Regions from separate parts of the Priestia sp. D3YE.R1 genome, predicted to be linked through region 3. Evidence: predicted binding sites of a transcription regulator. Region 3 holds the regulator's gene; each other region holds the start of a gene.
What was found. Region 3 encodes Rex, which represses fermentation and respiration genes when NADH is low (regulators of the CRP and FNR family bind a similar motif). Its sites were predicted from a motif close to TTGTGAAATATTTCACAA; they were not measured.

Region 1 (5,922 bases), on a different contig from region 3:
TTTACTCATCAGCGCGTGTCAGCTGTTGCACCTCCAGATCAGCAGGTTTTTTTACCGTATAGCAACTTGTTTTCCTATTAAATAAAAAAGAGCGCCAATATGTTATTGGCGCTCTTTTTTATTTAATTTTAAATTGACGAATCAAGTTCGCCAATTCTTCACTAATCTCTTGCAAATGTTCAGCCGATTGAGAAACAGTAGAAATAGCTCTAATTTGTTCTTCTGTAGAAGCCGTAATTTCTTCAGTTCCCGCAGCTGATTGCTGTGCAATAGCTGCTATGCTTTGAATGGCCGCTACCACGTCTTCCTTATGCTCATCAATACTGTCCATGCTGCTTGTCACATGTTCGACAGCCGCCGCCACTTGTTCAATCGTGGTTGCAATTTCATGAAAAGCTTGTTCTGTATCTCCTACCACAAAATCTTGAGACTTTGAAAGCTCTTCTGTACGGTTGCATTCTTCACGCGCAGCTGCGACTTCCCCTTGAATCGCTGCAATCGTATGGCGAACTTGTTCAGTGGCCTGAGAGGACTGTTCAGCAAGCTTTCGCACCTCTTCAGCTACTACCGCAAATCCTTTGCCATGTTCTCCTGCACGTGCTGCTTCAATACTAGCATTTAGTGCAAGCAAATTTGTCTGATCTGAAATACTATTAATCGTGAAAATAATAGATTCAATTTCTTTCATCTTACTTGTTAATTCTTCCATTACAGTTTGAACAGCGTGAATCGTTTGAGACGATTCAGTGGTTTGGTTGCGAAGCAGCTGCATTTGTTTTAAACCTTTTTCATTGATGGTTACAGCTTCAATCGTCATTTTATTAATCTGGGCATTTTGTTCAATGACTTCTTCAATTTGCGAAGATAAACTCATCGTTTTGTGATTAGTAGAGTCAGCATCAGAAGCCTGCTGCGTGGCGCCGCTGGCAATTTCATGGATAGCCCGGCCAATTTCTTCACTGGATGCAGTTGCTTCTTCAGATACAGCACTCAAGTCTTCAACGGACGTTTTTACTGTCTCAACAGACGTCTGAACCGTGCCAATCAATGTTTTCATTTTAGCTACCATGTCGTTAAATAAATGAGTAAGCTCACCAATTTCATCTTTTGACTTCGTCTTCACCTGAACTGTTAAATCGCCAGCTGTTACTTTGGCTACTTCATTTTTCAAGCGGCGAATTGGATTTGTAATGATTCTTGAGAAAAAGATGGTTAACACCACTGATAATAAGATGCCAATTAACGCAATCCAGACAATAACAGTCAGTAAATGATGAGCGCTTGAGAGCATTTCATTATAAATAAAGGCATTTCCTATCTTCCAATTCGTTCCTTCGAGAGTATCATATGCCATGACTCTCTCTTCACCTTGAAAGGTATACTTCATGAAATCTCTATTCCGGTCTGCTTCGTACATTTTTTTCATAAATGGCTGATTCATTAAATTTTTTCCAGCTTCTGTTGGATGAACGAGCGCTGTGCCATTTTGATCAAATAAAAATGCATACCCACCGTGATTTACTTCTGCTTTGCCTACAATGTTTTTTAATGCATCTAAGTCTAAATCAGTAGCTATAACGCCCAGCACATTTTTAGTAGCTGGATCTAAAATAGCCTTTGCAATCGTCACGACCGTCTTTTTTGTTGCTGCATCCTCATATGGATCCGTATAAATTAATTGATCAGGTGATGCCACTGCTTGTTTGTACCAAACTCTTGAAGTCGGGTCATAACCTGATCCGTACTCTTGCTTAGGAACAGAATACATTCCTTTATTTTTTGTACCTATGTATTCAAGTACTAAATTAGGATACTTTTCTTTAAACTGTGTAAACTCTTTTTGAACTGTATTCCATGTAAAATAAGGATTTTTCTCTTGATTTGTTCCATTTCCTTCCTGCTTAACAAAATTAACGATTACATCGTTCTCACTGTACGTCAGCAAAGAACGACTATACATGTCTAAGTACGTATGAATCGTTTCTTTTAGCTCTTTCACTTGACTTTGAGACTGAACTTCTACATCTTTTTCTATCTGTGTTTTGGTAAATTGATAAACAGCCCCTGAAACAACTAATAATAAACTAGCTATAAAAATACTAAAAAATACTACGAGCTTTGCACTCAACCTCTTCATTCCCTCACCCTTCTACAAAAATCTTTATATTACTAATAACGGCTTTTTATTTTCATTTTTGAAGAAGTTTTTGTGATTTATTTCAAATTCCCGCAAAATAAAACCAGCGCATCCTTTCATAGCGAAAGAACGTGCTGGTTTTATTTTTGCTTTTCGTATGCATCAGGTTCAATATGAACAAGCGTATCTTTAATCTGATGCTCATCGTTCATCATATGTTCAATTTGATCAGCAATTTCATGGCTTTTAATAACATTTAAATGAGGATCTACTTTAACCGTTACATCAATCACGACTTGATTACCAAGCTTGCGCGCTTTCACATCTTCTACTTCTTTTACCCCTTTTACAAGCCCAATGCTTTCTTTGTAGTGCCCTAACTTTTCTTCATCAAATCCGTCCGTTAAAGAATGAGCCGCTTCTTTAAAAATCTCGATGGCTGTTTTACAAATAATAATCCCCACAGCAAAAGCAGCTACCACGTCCAGCCAGGGCAGGCCGAATTGTGAGCCGAAAATTCCCACAACAGCCCCTATGCTCACAAGTGCATCAGACAAATTATCTTTAGCAACCGCATATAAAGACTGGCTATCAAGTTTTTTAGCAAGCTTAATATTATATCGGTAGACACCACCCATAACGGCAGCGGCTCCAAGACCTACCCAAGCAGCCAGTAAATTAGGCGCTTCAGATTTATCCATAAATAATGACTGACCCGCATCGACCAATACTTCTAGTCCGATGACCATCATGATAAAAGAAGCAATAAGTGAAGAGATATGTTCCGCTCTGGAATGTCCGTAAGGATGATCATTATCGCGAGGTTTTTTAGAGATTTTTAAACCGATTAAGACGGCAATTGATGCAATAATATCTGTGACATTATTAAGACCGTCGGCTTTTAATGCAGAGGAAGCGGTGACACCTGCAATAGTAAGTTTACATGCTGATAAAAAGATATATGATAAGATACTAACCCAAGCGCCTTTTTGGGCTTGCTCATAGTAGTTCTCCATCCCTTCAACTCCTTTATTCAAAATAAGCAAACTTAGTGTAACAAATGGATTTCGTGTGGGTCTATAGAAACATTATTGGCTGTTAACATACAAATAGAGAACGTTAAACTCTTTAGCTTTCTGCAAAACAAGTTGCCTTTACTCAACACTTTAAACGTTTAAGATCTTTCTGAATGTGGCACTTCATGTAGAAGGACCTTTTTTTAAAATTGCCCTGTAAAATTGTTTACTATTTTTTAAAGGGTGTGATTTTTATCACAGCCGAGGGTATCTATTCTTGTTACACTAACATTGTGAAATACATCACAAAATAAAATTCAAAGGATGATACAAATGAAAACACAATTCACACCAAAAACACGAAAAGTTGCCGTTATCGGAACTGGTTTTGTTGGCTCAAGCTACGCTTTTTCAATGGTGAATCAAGGTATTGCCAATGAATTAGTGTTAATCGATATGAACAAAGAAAAAGCAGAAGGCGAAGCACGCGATATCAATCATGGAATGCCATTTGCCACACCAATGAAAATCTGGGCTGGAGATTATAAAGACTGTGCTGACGCTGATTTAGTAGTTATTACAGCGGGCGCTAATCAAGCTCCAGGGGAAACGCGCTTAGATCTAGTTGAAAAAAACGTTAAAATTTTTGAATGCATTGTAAAAGATATTATGAACAGCGGATTTGACGGCATCATTTTAGTCGCAACAAATCCAGTGGATATTCTTGCACACGTTACACAAAAAGTATCAGGGTTACCAAACGAACGGGTAATTGGTTCAGGAACGATTCTTGACACAGCTCGCTTCCGCTACTTGCTGAGCGACTATTTCGAAGTAGATTCTCGCAACGTTCACGCTTATATTATGGGCGAACACGGAGATACGGAATTTCCTGTGTGGAGCCATGCGCAAATTGGCGGTGTGAAGCTCGAACATTTTATTAATACTGCCGCTATTGAAAAAGAGCCGGATATGCAGCATCTATTCGAACAAACCCGCGATGCGGCTTACCATATTATTAATCGAAAAGGAGCGACTTATTACGGAATTGCGATGGGACTTGTACGCATCACCAAGGCTATTTTAGATGATGAAAATTCTATTTTAACGGTATCTGCTTTATTAGAAGGACAATATGGTATTTCTGATGTGTATATAGGCGTACCAGCCATTATTAATAAAAACGGCGTGCGCCAAATTATTGAATTGAATTTAACTCCTCACGAACAGCAGCAGCTCGAGCACTCTGCTAGCATTCTTAAGCAAACTCGCGACAGAGCTTTTGTGTAACATCAAAAGATTTTTGCGGGGGACTCCCCCGCTCCCTTGTTTTAAATATGTAGTAGAGGTGTATGAATATGACGTGGACTCAGGTATATAATCCGTTAAATAACATTTGGCTTTCTGCACTAATTGCACTCATCCCCATCATCTTTTTCTTTATTGCTTTAACTCTTTTGAAATTAAAAGGACACATTGCTGCCAGTATTACGGTACTTCTTTCTATGATTATTGCTATTTATTTTTATGATATGCCTGCCTCAATGGTCTTAGGAGCCACAGGCTATGGGTTTCTGTATGCACTTTGGCCCATCAGCTATATTATTATCGGCGCGGTGTTCTTATACAAGCTAACTGTCAAAAGCGGACAGTTTACTACCATTAGACAATCTATTATTTCAATAACCGATGACCCCCGCTTGCAAATGCTGCTTGTTGCTTTTTCCTTTAATGCTTTTTTGGAAGGAGCAGCGGGATTTGGAGCTCCAATTGCCATTACAGCAGCGCTTCTAGTTGGGCTTGGATTCAAACCGTTAAAAGCAGCTGCGCTATGTTTAATTGCTAATACAGCTTCAGGAGCGTTTGGCGCCATGGGGATTCCTGTCATTGTCGCAGGACAAGTATCTGGCATTGATCCAAAAGAAATTGCTCATTTTCTTGGCACACAGCTTCCGATTATTTCTTTTCTTATCCCTTTTTTACTTGTCTTTATTATGGATGGAATAAAAGGATTAAAAGACGTATGGAAAGCAACGAGCATCACAGCCATTTCCTATGCACTGACGCAGTACTTAACTGTTACATACATCGGCCCTGAACTTCCAAACATCACATCTTCTATTGTGAGTTTGCTTGCTCTTGCTTTTTATATTAAACGAACAAGCCCGGCAGCAGCTAAAAGCTTCAGCCTGTCACCAAAACAAATTTTAAAGGCTTGGTCTCCTTTTATTCTATTAACGATACTCGTTACGGCTTGGAGCGTTTCTTTTGTCAAAACGATGCTTGAACATATGAACCTGCTTATTAACGTCCCATTTTTACACAATCATGTAATTAAAGCAGCTCCTTTAGTAAAGGATCCTACGCCTTATGCTGCTGTCTTAAAAATAGACGTATTTGCAGCAACAGGTACAGCAATTCTTATCGCTTGTATCCTTTCAGTTTTCTTGCTTAACGTATCGCCAAAGGTGGCATGGACTACTCTTTTGGAAACCGTAAAAGAACTATCAAGACCTATTATGACGATAATGATGGTTATTGCTTTTGCTTTTATTTCAAATTATTCAGGACAGTCTTCTACACTTGGATTGGCACTCGCTACATCAGCTGCTTATTTTCCATTTTTATCTCCATTTCTTGGCTGGATTGGCGTATTTCTAACGGGGTCTGTCGTATCGAATAATGCGCTGTTCGGCAACTTGCAGCTAACTACAGCACAGCAAATTAATGTCTTGCCAATTATTCTTGTAGCGGCTAATACTGCCGGCG
Region 2 (5,922 bases), on a different contig from region 3:
CAGTGAGAGTTATGTGGAGATGTCTATAGAAAATGACTTAATAATTATCGAAAAATGTGGTGAAAGTAAACCCTGTGCTATCACTGGTAAGGTAAGTGATAAAAATAAAGTGTATATAGGTAATATCGTGCTAAGCTCAGAAGGAGAAAAGATTTTATTACAACAATTAATTGATATAGAAAAACAGATTGAATGACCATTCTTTCATTTTCACCTTCTAGGAGCTACATTCCTTTCAAAATATATTGGATCGGCTCTTACGTTGCAATGCCACTTGCTGCTGTGATGCGTCCCCTATCTTGCTCGGAGTGAAGAACCTACCTAACCTTGTCGTATCTATTTGGAGCGTCGGCATACGTTTTACTTACCGATATGGTGTGTGATGAAGATACGATATCAAACGGATCTGCCATTCGAGATGGCATTATAACTTTTAAAGGGCTTCCTGCCCCAATCATTTGTGATGATTTAAGCCGGGAAGAATCTCGAAAACATTACGAAGAAGGTATAGAATTTCAAATTAAAAAAATAGAAATGGTGTCTAATACAGGAACTTATATTGATGTTCCTTTTCATAGGTATGTTAATGGAAAAGATCTATCGGAAACATTAATTGATAAGATGGCTGGTCTAGAAGGAATCATTGTTCATATTGATGAAAACAAAAAAGAGATTGATGAGGATGTCTTTTATGACCTTGCTATGGAAGGAAAAGCTGTTCTTATTCAACACAGGTTGGGATCAATATTGGAATACGAATCAATACTTTGAAAATCATCCGTATTTAATTGAGAAAGCAGCACAATATTTATGGGATAAAAGAGCTTATTTAGTTGGAATTAATTCTGTAAATATAGATGATACGTCAGGTAAAGATCGTCCTGTACATACAACTTTATTGGCGCGAGAAATTCTAATCATTGAACATTTATGCAACTTAAAAGAAATTTCAACTGAAAACTTTTTATTTTATGCTGTTGCTCCAACAATCAAAGGCTTTGGAACTTTTCCAGTTAGAGCCTTTGTAGAAGTCTCTAACTAACTATAGTTATTCGACATAGTGGCATTTATATTATTGTTATATTCACAGGGAAGATCCATAAAATCCTTAATCGGTGCGTCTTGTTTTTGTTTTTTATAATTCCTGTTATGGTAACTAACTTTGTATACAACATATATAATCTCCACTTCATGGCTTTTTATTAAATTAATGATAGAACACCATGCGGGATATATACCCAACTTATTATCCATGAAGATGTTACCCAAAAGGATTTTTAAAAGGAGTAAGTTTAGATGATGATTATTATGCAAGCGATTTTAGCCGTTTTTATTTTAGTGGGAGGTTTCATAAAACTTCTTCGTATACCGTTTCAGGTTGAACATTGGCAGCACTATCAATATCCATTATGGTTAATGTCTGTAATTGGAATTGTGGAACTTATTGGAGCAATAGGAATGATTGGCGGTATTTGGAATCCATACTTGGTTTTTGTATCTGGCGTATTGTTTGTAATTCTCATGATAGGTGCCATACATGCCCATATTTTTCGAGCTCATCAACCTATTAAGATGATTATTCCTGCAACAATCTGCTTGATATTATCTATGATGGTGATTATGTGGAATTTCAAGGTGTTTTTCTAAGCTAATAACTTTAGTCTGGTTAGGAATTTTAGGGACACCTTTATCGACTTTTGCTAGGTATATTCCTAACAAAGTTGTGTCCTTGGGAATCCTTGCCGTTGCAATTATAATTACATTTGGAGCAGCCCTTATAGGACTCTCTTCACTTAGAAAAAACAGAAAATAAAAGAATTTATAGAAGAAACTCGTCAAAAAGAGGCCTTTACTCAATAAGAGTAAAGGTCTCTTCTGAAAAGTTTTTTCTATCATCTAGATAAACATCTCCAATTCAGAATGCACTTTCTCCTTTTTATGGCGTAAATTGATTAAGACGCTGTAAGACATCTATCCAATACAATTTCTCCTTTATACTTTTATCTCTAATAAATTCAATTTAATTTTCCCATATACACTAAACCATTTGAACGATTTCCATTCATAGTTGTATATTCTAATTTCTTGTATTCTAAGGTTTCAAATTGATCTACCCATTCTTTCACACGTTCTTCGCTATGATGACGTAAAATGGCCCCATCTGGTAATTCAAAAACCCCATATGTATGATACTTAGTGACTCCCTTTTCATAACGTAATTTATTTCTTTCATCACTATTCAGTAAAAAGTCATTGATGTAGATAATACCTCCTGGTTTTAGTACTCGTTTAATCTCATTTAAAATAGCATTCTGTTCCTCATCTTTATACACACATGTTAAAACTGCAAAAAGTAAAACAGCATCCAAAGAATTCTTAGAAAAAGGAAGGTTCCCACTTTGAATTACTTGAAAATCGATTTCTGAGTCATGAGACTTAGCTCGTTTAATCATTTCTTCCGAAAAGTCTACACCATGTAAATGGTTATAATCGTAACTTCTTAATTCCAATAAAGTCCGTCCATACCCACAACCATAATCCAATATAGCAGCATTGTGATTAACATGTGTTAGGAATAATTCAGGTTGAAAAGGCGTAGTAAATTCTTTTTTGTTAGCTACTTCATTCCAGTATTCATCTTGTTTGATCATCTTTATGAAACAACTCCCTATTGATTTATCAACTTTGATTGCATCATAGCATGTAAAAACATAAAATAATGTGAGATATCTCATATTTTTATAATAGTAGGAGAAAAAATGAAATTCTTAAACGCCCCTATGCAAAGTTACTATATCGAGAAATACTCTATTCAATCACTTTTTTCTTTTCCAATTACTCCATTTATTCAGGTCTGCGAATTTGAACGTGGTGAATTTATTTATAAGGAAGGTTCCTATCCTCAATATATTTATTATCTTGTTGAAGGTAAGGCAAAACTCTATGTTACACACGAAAATGGGAAAGTGTCCTTGATTAATTTTTTACAAGCTCCGACATTTATGGGAGAAGTGGAACTATTAAACTCACAAAGATATTCTAAAGCTATACAAACTGTTACTAAAACCATTTGTTTGGCTATTCCTATTAATACCTGTAAAAATAAGCTCTTAACAGATGTAACATTTCTCAGATATTTATGCTGTTTTTTAAGTGAGAAAGCAACTAAAATTTCAGCAAAATATACACAAAATCAGGCCTATCCACTTGAGAACCGTCTTGCTGCTTTTATAATGTTGTCGGCTGATGACAACTTTTATAAAGAAAAACATACTGAAGTATGTGAGTATTTAGGTGTATCGTACCGCCATCTTCTCCATGTACTAGCTCAACTATGTAAAAAAAATATTATTGAAAAGCAGTCGCAAGGCTACATCATTAAAGACAGAGGATATCTTGAAAAACTAGCAAAATTAAATTAAAAATACTTATAATAATCTTACTTCAAAATAAAGATAACTAGATATAATCCATACATTTTTAATTAACATAATGTGCGTTCTCGGTAGTAAATAAAAGTAGAGTATTTATTTACTAAAAATGCTATTATATATAAATTAAGAAATTTACTAGGAGATTATATTATGTTTAAAAAAATCATATCAGTGCTGATTTCTTCTCTATGTGGTAGCTTAGTAGTTACTGTAGCAACCTTTGATACTTCATATGAACAAATCACTTTTAATAATTTGATAGCTGGCTTAGTTTTTGGATTAATGTATATTGTTCCAATTGTTACTGTGTTAGGCATACCATCATCTATTTTGATTGATATCTTAATTAAAAATAGAAATAGGAAATATAAAAAATTAATCGAAATAGCACTATACATTATTTTTGGAGTAATAGGTGCAACGATAGTTTCACTTATTATCTCCTTAGATGATGGTACAAACGGCGTAAATTTGTTGGCATTCAAACGTATTTGTATTCTTGCTTTAAGTTGTTCTGTTCCCTTCGGGATTTGCTCAATCTTATGGAATTATAGATTGAAAAAGAGTCCTTCACATTAGATAGACAGCACGTATACTCTATACAAGCGTAATTAACATAATCGCGATTCTAGGCAGCAGTAAGAGACTTCCTTGATTGAAAGTCTCTTACTGCTTCATTCTTCTTCATCTTCTATGTAAAATTCCAATAACACAGCTACAATTTCATTTTGATCATTGTATTGAACAAAAACAGGATAGTATCCATCGCCTATGCCAGACATTGAAACTGTGCCACCGGCTACGATGCCTGCTTCGTCATCAGAAGTAGCGATGATGTCTGAGCACGTGACATAATATTTCATGCCTTCTTCGTCCATATCTATTTCATAAATATTCTTCACTTCATATGAAATAGCTTCATCTCTTCCGAAAACGGATGCATCAAATATACCCGCCATAGCAGAATCAACGCCAATATTTTTACCTGTTTCTATCCATTCTGAACCCAGTTCAAAATCACGGTGACAGACCATTAATTTAGTTATCGTAAAATCTTCAGTGCAGAAGACAGTCGATTCCCATTCTCCACTTTTAGCTGGCTCCAATACCCAAGATAATATGTCACTTTCGTCAAACGCATCTTCTACTGGATAACACGGATCTGAAACAATAAGTTGATTTCCTTTCAATTCGAAAGAACCTAAGATTTTTCCATTCATATTTTTACCCTCATTTATTTATTAGTTTAATTCATCTAATTCAATAAATGAAGATGTATACTCTATACAACCTTAGTTAATATAACAGGTATTATCGGAAATAAAAGAGCGTTAAGTTTATCAAAAAACTTACGCTCTTCTTACTCACAATTTATCAACTAGAGAAACTAAGTTTAGAATAGGCTGTGCCTCTTTCTCTTGTTGATATGGCTCAAAATTTATTTCACCAAGTTTTACACCTACGTCATATTCACCAATTAAACTATCAAGCATAATAAACGCTGCAGCAATAAACTGATCATTTTCTTCGCTATATCCTTTAATGTAAATAACAATATCTAAACAATCCATTTGTTTATCTTCTCTATATGTAAAGAAGATATCTTCTGTATTTAAAACAATATCTTCAAAATAAATTTCTTGTTCACTATTTTGTCTTTGTCTAAATGCTACAACGTTAAATTTCTCGAGGTCGGGAGCTTCCTCTACCAGCTTTATGACAGCAGGAAACGCTGAAACCATTCCTTCTGCACTGATAATAAATTCTCTTTTTCCTTGTTTCATTTCTACACTGAATTCAAAAGTTAACTCTTTATGATACTTGGATAATTGTAAGCCTAATTTGTTAAATAAAAGATCATAGTTATTTTCGTCTAATTGGAAATAATCTTCGCTATTTTTCTCAAACCAAGACCAAAATTCTTTTTCAGTGATTTTTCTCTTAAATAAATTCTTTAACATAAGACCTCCAGGGGGTTCTATATACATTTTTAATTAAAGTATATATCAAAAGCTTCACAAGAATATATGTATATTTCACATAAAGTTATTTCCTATAATATGGATTAATAGAACCGTTAGCTATTATAAATAATCTATAGGATTGTTATGTTGAACGTATCCATAAACTTTTATAACATTGTCTTTTGTTTCTCCTGGTACGTTAATTGTTCTAAGTGTATTTATCACTTGGTCCTTCTCTTCAAGATTTTCTACCTTTATTTCTAACCATTCAATGTTTTTGTAATTACCTTTGAAATGATAAAACCAGTCTCCATCCCAATCACTTATATACTTAGTTTTGACATCTTTTGTTCTCCAAATTGTATTTATAGAACAATCGTTCATTGCATTTCTAATTTCTTGCCATTTAGTGTTATTCATTACTGATTGATATTCATAAAACCTCATGAAAAAAAGACTCCCTTATTTACAATAATTAGCGAAATCAAAAGTTTTCCTTCCAAAATAGAATATGATCTAGTCCA
Region 3 (5,922 bases):
ATCATATTGCACAATCATTGTATCAAAAGCTAGGTTTTAAACCTGGAGGTATTCGTAAGAATTATTATTCCGATAACAATGAGGATGCATTAGTTATGTGGGTGAATTTATGAATGAAAATCAATTAATTTTAGCATTAGAAACAAGCTGTGATGAGACAGCCGCAGCCGTTATTCGAAACGGTCATGAAATTGTAGCCAATGTGGTGGCCTCTCAAATAGAAAGCCATAAACGATTTGGCGGTGTCGTACCGGAGATTGCATCTCGTCATCATGTGGAACAAATTACGGTAGTAGTTGAAGAAACTTTAAATCAAGCGAACCTGACGTTTGCAGATATTGATGCAATAGCTGTAACGGAAGGACCAGGGCTTGTGGGAGCACTTCTTATTGGCGTAAATGCAGCCAAAGCGCTAGCATTTGCATATCAAAAGCCATTAATTGGTGTTCATCATATTGCAGGACATATTTATGCGAATCAGCTAATTAAAAAATTAGAATTCCCGCTTTTATCGCTAGTTGTATCTGGAGGGCATACGGAGCTTGTATACATGGAAAGTCACGGTCAGTTTAAAGTGATTGGCGAAACAAGAGATGATGCAGCAGGAGAAGCCTACGATAAAGTGGCCCGCACGTTAAACCTTCCATATCCAGGCGGACCTCATATTGACCGTCTTGCACATGAAGGAGAGCCGTTAATTGATTTGCCGCGTGCTTGGCTAGAAGAAGGATCCTATGATTTTAGTTTCAGTGGGTTAAAATCAGCAGTTATTAACACTGTCCACAACGCGAAGCAAAAAGGTGAAGAGATTCTTCCACAAACACTTGCTGCTAGCTTTCAAGCGAGTGTCATTGATGTGTTAGTAACTAAAACAGTTAAAGCTGCGAAGGAATATAACGTTAAGCAAGTTTTATTGGCAGGAGGAGTTGCTGCTAATAAAGGGCTTAGAGCAGCGCTAGAAGAGGCATTTGAATCCATGTCAAATATTGAGCTTATTATCCCGCCGCTATCTCTATGTACGGATAATGCCGCAATGATTGGAGCAGCAGCAAGCGTAAGATTTGCTCAAGGAAAACGTTCAGACATGTCATTAAATGCAAACCCCGGTTTGGACTTGGAAGAGTAAAAGGCGGATGAGATTTATTTCTCATTCGTTTTTTTTGTGGATAAAAATGATTTATCAACAATATTCAATAAATTTAGAATTGACTGTGGATAATTATGTGGAAAAGTCCGTGCACTTAGTACACGGACCTGTTATTAACAAGTTTTAATTATGAAAATCAGACAGATATCCACTATTTATTCACAGAGTGGATAAAGCTTGCTCTTAAGCGTATGAACAGGTGAATAGTACGAAGAGATACGAAAAAATATAGGCTATTCTTCTAGAAGCAGCTGTAATTCTTCCCACTCTTCCATTAATGTGGATAACTGAGAAGAAATTTTTTCATTTTCACCGTTTAATCTTGATACTTCTTCGTGATTTTGATAAATTTCAGGGTCACAAAGAAGTTCTTCATTCTCCGCTTGTGCGGCTTCTAATTTGTTTATTTCAATTTCAATTTCTTCAATGCGGCGCGTTCGCTGCCTCATCAATTTCTTTTGTTCTTTATCTTGTTTATAGGACTGTTTATCTACTTTTACCGTACGTTCTTCGTTTGCTTTTATATTTTCTAATTCTTTGATTTCCTCTATTTCTGCTTTCTTTTCTACATAATAGTCATAATCTCCAAGAAATTCTTCTACCCCTTCAGGAGATAGCTCTGCTATTTTGTTGGCAATACGATTAATAAAATAACGGTCATGTGAAACAAATAATAGAGTCCCCGGGTAATCAATTAACGCATTCTCTAGTACTTGTTTGCTATCTAAATCAAGGTGGTTAGTAGGTTCATCCAAAATTAAGAAGTTAGCTTTTTGAAGCATAAGTTTCGCAAGAGCCAAACGTGCTTTTTCACCACCGCTAAGCGTCGAAACGATTTTCAGTACATCATCACCTGAAAACAGAAAGTTTCCAAGCGCTGTACGGATTTCTTTTTCAGGTTTGGATGGGTAGTCATCCCAAAGCTCATTTAAAACGGTTTTATTAGACGTTAAATTGGCTTGCTCTTGGTCGTAATAACCAACCATTACATTTGAGCCAAAAGAAATAGTTCCAGTCTTGAAGCTGAGTTTATCCACAATACCTTTTAATAAAGTTGATTTCCCAACGCCATTAGGGCCAACCAACGCGAGGCTTTCACCTTTTTTAATGCGAAGGTTTGCCTGCTGGACGACATAGTTGTTTTCATCATATCCAATAGACACATCTTCGAGATTTAAGACTTCATTTCCGCTTTGACGCTCAATTTCAAAAGAAAAACTAGCTGATTTTTCACCTTCGTTAGGTCGATTTATTAACTCCATTCGATCGAGCTGTTTACGTCTGCTTTGCGCACGTTTTGTAGTCGATGCGCGGGCGATGTTTCGCTGAATAAAGTCATTCAATTTTGCGACTTCATCCTGCTGTTTTTCGTACTGACGCATTTCTTTTTCATATCGCTCTGCTTTTTGTACAAGGTATTTAGAGTAGTTGCCCGTGTACTTCACCGTTGTTTTTTGTGTGACTTCATACACTTGGTTTACGACTTTATCAAGGAAGTAACGATCATGTGAAACGATTAAAATAGCTCCTTCATACCCTTGCAGAAACTGTTCCAGCCATGCTAAAGTTTCAATATCTAAGTGGTTGGTAGGCTCATCCAGAATAAGCAAATCAGGCTTTGTTAAAAGCAGTTTTGCAAGAGCCAGGCGCGTTTTTTGTCCACCGCTCAAGGAGGAAATAGGGGTGCTGTAGTCAAAGTTTGAAAAACGGAAACCGTGAAGAATAGATCGTGTATCCGCTTCATATTGATAGCCGCCTAAATCTTTAAACGTTACTTGAAGCTGATCGTACTCTTTGGTTAGTTTTTCGTATTGAACTGAATCATTAAAAATGTCTGGATCACCCATCTTCGTTTCAAGCGTACGTAATTCTTTTTCCATCTTCTTTAATGGAGCAAAGACAGTCATCATTTCTTCCCATATGGAGAGTGTTGACTCAAGAACTGTATCTTGTCCCATATAATCAATGGAAACACCCTTAGGTTTAATAATTTCTCCGCTGTCATAGGAAAGCTGCTCAGCAATAATTTTTAATAAAGTTGATTTACCAGCACCGTTTCGTCCCACTAAGGCAATGCGGTCTTTTGATTGTACTTCTAACTTTATATTCGATAAAATGGGTTCTGCCCCATAGTATTTTGTAATACCGTTCAATTGTAGAATAATCATTTTTTCACCTCTAGTAGTATATCCATAGTGTATTTTAACACATTTTTAACTACAAGTTCTTCCTACAAGCGTTTGTAATTTGTAGAGGGACAAGGACAAATGATGAAGCGAATGTTTTGATTCATGAAATAAAATGATTTTACCTGCACATTTTATACAGGATACTATGTTAAAATAAGAGATAAGTGCATCTCTGAACTTATATATGATGGATGTAAAAAACCCGTCATGACTACCAAACCGATCCTTTGAAGGGCTAATTGCTTCGTTCTAGCTATCGACTTTAAGTAGTGCTGGATAGACAAAAGCCGTCGAGGTTTGAAGCGGAGTATATATAAAACAAGAGAAAAGAGAGAGAATTGGAAGCGCTACCTCAAAGCGGTTGATGCTTTGTGAAAGGTAATGCAATATGACTTGAAAATGTTAGTAATGACATACATGAACTGAGGGGGTACAACGTGAACACTGAACAATTAAAAATACCACAAGCAACGGCTAAACGATTGCCGCTTTATTATCGTTTTTTGAAAAATTTGCATGCTTCTGGTAAACAGCGTGTGTCGTCAGCAGAGTTAAGTGAGGCAGTGAAAGTGGATTCTGCTACTATTCGTCGGGACTTTTCTTACTTTGGTGCATTAGGAAAAAAGGGATACGGCTACAATGTGAATTATTTACTTACATTTTTCCGTAAAACGTTAGACCAAGATGAAGTAACGAAAGTAGCACTGATTGGCGTAGGGAATCTAGGAACGGCCTTTTTAAATTATAATTTTATTAAAAATAATAACACTAAAATTGAGTGCGCTTTTGATGTGATAGAAGATAAAGTCGGTACGAAAGTAGGCGACGTGCCAGTCTATCACCTTGACCAATTGGAAGATTATATGAGTGATGACATCTCAGTAGCGATTTTAACCGTTCCAGCCACTGTTGCTCAGCAAATTACCGATCGTTTAGTGAGTTGCGGAATTAAAGGGATTTTAAACTTTACTCCTGCACGCTTAAACGTACCGGATGAGATTCGACTCCATCATATTGATCTTGCTGTAGAATTACAGTCGCTTGTCTACTTTTTGAAAAATTATCCTGTTGAATAAGGCGGACTGTGTTACGATTTCCTTAAGTCTAAATTAATAAGGAGAGTGGGAATATGGGGATTGGAGCAGGCAGTTGGATTATTATTGCGATTGTAGCACTGCTTATTTTTGGACCGAAACGGTTACCGGAGCTAGGAAGATCAGTGGGCCAAACGCTTAGAGAGTTTAAGCATGCCGCTAGCGGTGCATCAGAAGATCGTGAAAAAGATAAACAGCGTCAAGTAGATGACAAAGAGTAAAAGGGTGATCATAGTATGACCGAACAAGAAATGTCAATATATGATCATATAGGAGAGCTGCGAAAACGCATTTTAATTGTTTTATTTTTCTTTGTGATTGCCACAATTGGCGGCTTTTTTATAGCGGATAAGGTTATTGTCTATTTACAGCATGCTGATGAGGCAAAGAATTTAACGATGAATGCATTTCGGTTAACAGATCCAGTTAAGATTTATATGCAATTTGCTGTTATTATCGGCTGCGTACTTGCAGCTCCTGTTGCACTGTATCAACTCTGGGCATTTATTAGTCCTGGTTTATATGAAAAAGAGCGTAAGGTAACGCTTGGATATATTCCTGTTTCCATTTTTCTCTTTATCGGCGGTGTCTCTTTTTCTTATTTTGTGTTGTTTCCATTTGTCGTTGATTTTATGACGCGCGTTTCGGATGAGCTGAATGTAAACCAAGTGATTGGCATTAATGAATACTTTTCTTTTTTAATGCAGCTCACACTGCCTTTTGGCTTGTTGTTTCAGCTTCCTGTCGTCGTTATGTTTTTGACGCGTTTAGGAATTATAACGCCTATGTTTTTATCTCAAATTCGAAAATATGCCTATTTCGTACTGCTAGTTATTGCCGCACTTATTACACCACCGGAATTGCTCTCGCACATGATGGTGACAGTGCCGCTTTTAATTTTGTATGAAATCAGCATCATTATTTCCCGCATTTCGTATCGCAAAGTGTTAAAGGCAAGGGCAGAGCAAGAAAGAGAAGATGTTAGTATGTAAAAAAAACCACTGAAACAGTGGTTTTTTTATTTGGATGAATCATCTTGATTTTTATATTGCTGCTGCAATTTTTTAATTTTGTAGTGCAAGATAAAGATGCGAACCGCAAACCTGAAATCGAATGCGGCTACGAGTGCAAATAAGATTGTGGGGAAATTCCAGACGGTTTCCTGGGCATTTTGAATTGCCAAGTAGGTGAATAAAATCCCCATAATAATATAAATAAACCCTCGTGTTAAAGGGATATTCTTCATAAAAACATGCCTCCAAAAATGAACTGCATTTGTTCTGCTTGTTTTTGCATTTCTATAATTTTATCTGCAAAAATAGTTTGAGATAAAATAACGATTGTATTCATCAAAACATGAGCAATAATAGGTACAACAATTAGTCTCGTCCTTGCATAAAGGAATGCAAATACAAATCCCATGGCTGTATACACAAGTAAATGTTTAAAATCCCAGTGTACCGCAGCGAAAATAAGGGAACTAATAAATGCA

Region 1: ACOZIR_RS25325 (L-lactate dehydrogenase) is a predicted target of Rex. The motif match lies at 3,445-3,462, and genes of this name have one in related genera.
Region 2: yeiL (transcriptional regulator YeiL) is a predicted target of Rex. The motif match lies at 2,720-2,737, and genes of this name have one in related genera.

What each region holds. Positions count from the first base shown of each region.
Region 1 is NZ_JBLTHW010000007.1:46,314-52,235, reverse strand. Features, by position in the region: gene ACOZIR_RS25340 (RluA family pseudouridine synthase) at 1-81, shown strand, start outside; gene ACOZIR_RS25335 (methyl-accepting chemotaxis protein) at 119-2,137, opposite strand; gene ACOZIR_RS25330 (cation diffusion facilitator family transporter) at 2,278-3,153, opposite strand; gene ACOZIR_RS25325 (L-lactate dehydrogenase) at 3,487-4,443, shown strand; gene ACOZIR_RS25320 (lactate permease LctP family transporter) at 4,506-5,922, shown strand, end outside.
Region 2 is NZ_JBLTHW010000005.1:128,959-134,880, forward strand. Features, by position in the region: gene ACOZIR_RS23930 (AbrB/MazE/SpoVT family DNA-binding domain-containing protein) at 1-196, shown strand, start outside; gene ACOZIR_RS23935 (cyclase family protein) at 328-771, shown strand; gene ACOZIR_RS23940 (cyclase family protein) at 692-1,042, shown strand; gene ACOZIR_RS23945 (DoxX family protein) at 1,297-1,647, shown strand; gene ACOZIR_RS23950 (class I SAM-dependent methyltransferase) at 2,016-2,651, opposite strand; gene yeiL (transcriptional regulator YeiL) at 2,760-3,422, shown strand; gene ACOZIR_RS23960 (hypothetical protein) at 3,585-4,013, shown strand; gene ACOZIR_RS23965 (DUF4241 domain-containing protein) at 4,109-4,654, opposite strand; gene ACOZIR_RS23970 (hypothetical protein) at 4,799-5,395, opposite strand; gene ACOZIR_RS23975 (DUF6678 family protein) at 5,519-5,845, opposite strand; gene ACOZIR_RS23980 (hypothetical protein) at 5,883-5,922, opposite strand, start outside.
Region 3 is NZ_JBLTHW010000017.1:2,215-8,136, forward strand. Features, by position in the region: gene rimI (ribosomal protein S18-alanine N-acetyltransferase) at 1-113, shown strand, start outside; gene tsaD (tRNA (adenosine(37)-N6)-threonylcarbamoyltransferase complex transferase subunit TsaD) at 110-1,126, shown strand; gene ACOZIR_RS28055 (ABC-F family ATP-binding cassette domain-containing protein) at 1,381-3,315, opposite strand; gene ACOZIR_RS28060 (redox-sensing transcriptional repressor Rex) at 3,774-4,412, shown strand; gene tatA (twin-arginine translocase TatA/TatE family subunit) at 4,466-4,651, shown strand; gene tatC (twin-arginine translocase subunit TatC) at 4,667-5,422, shown strand; gene ACOZIR_RS28075 (YdiK family protein) at 5,449-5,676, opposite strand; gene ACOZIR_RS28080 (CPBP family intramembrane glutamic endopeptidase) at 5,673-5,922, opposite strand, start outside.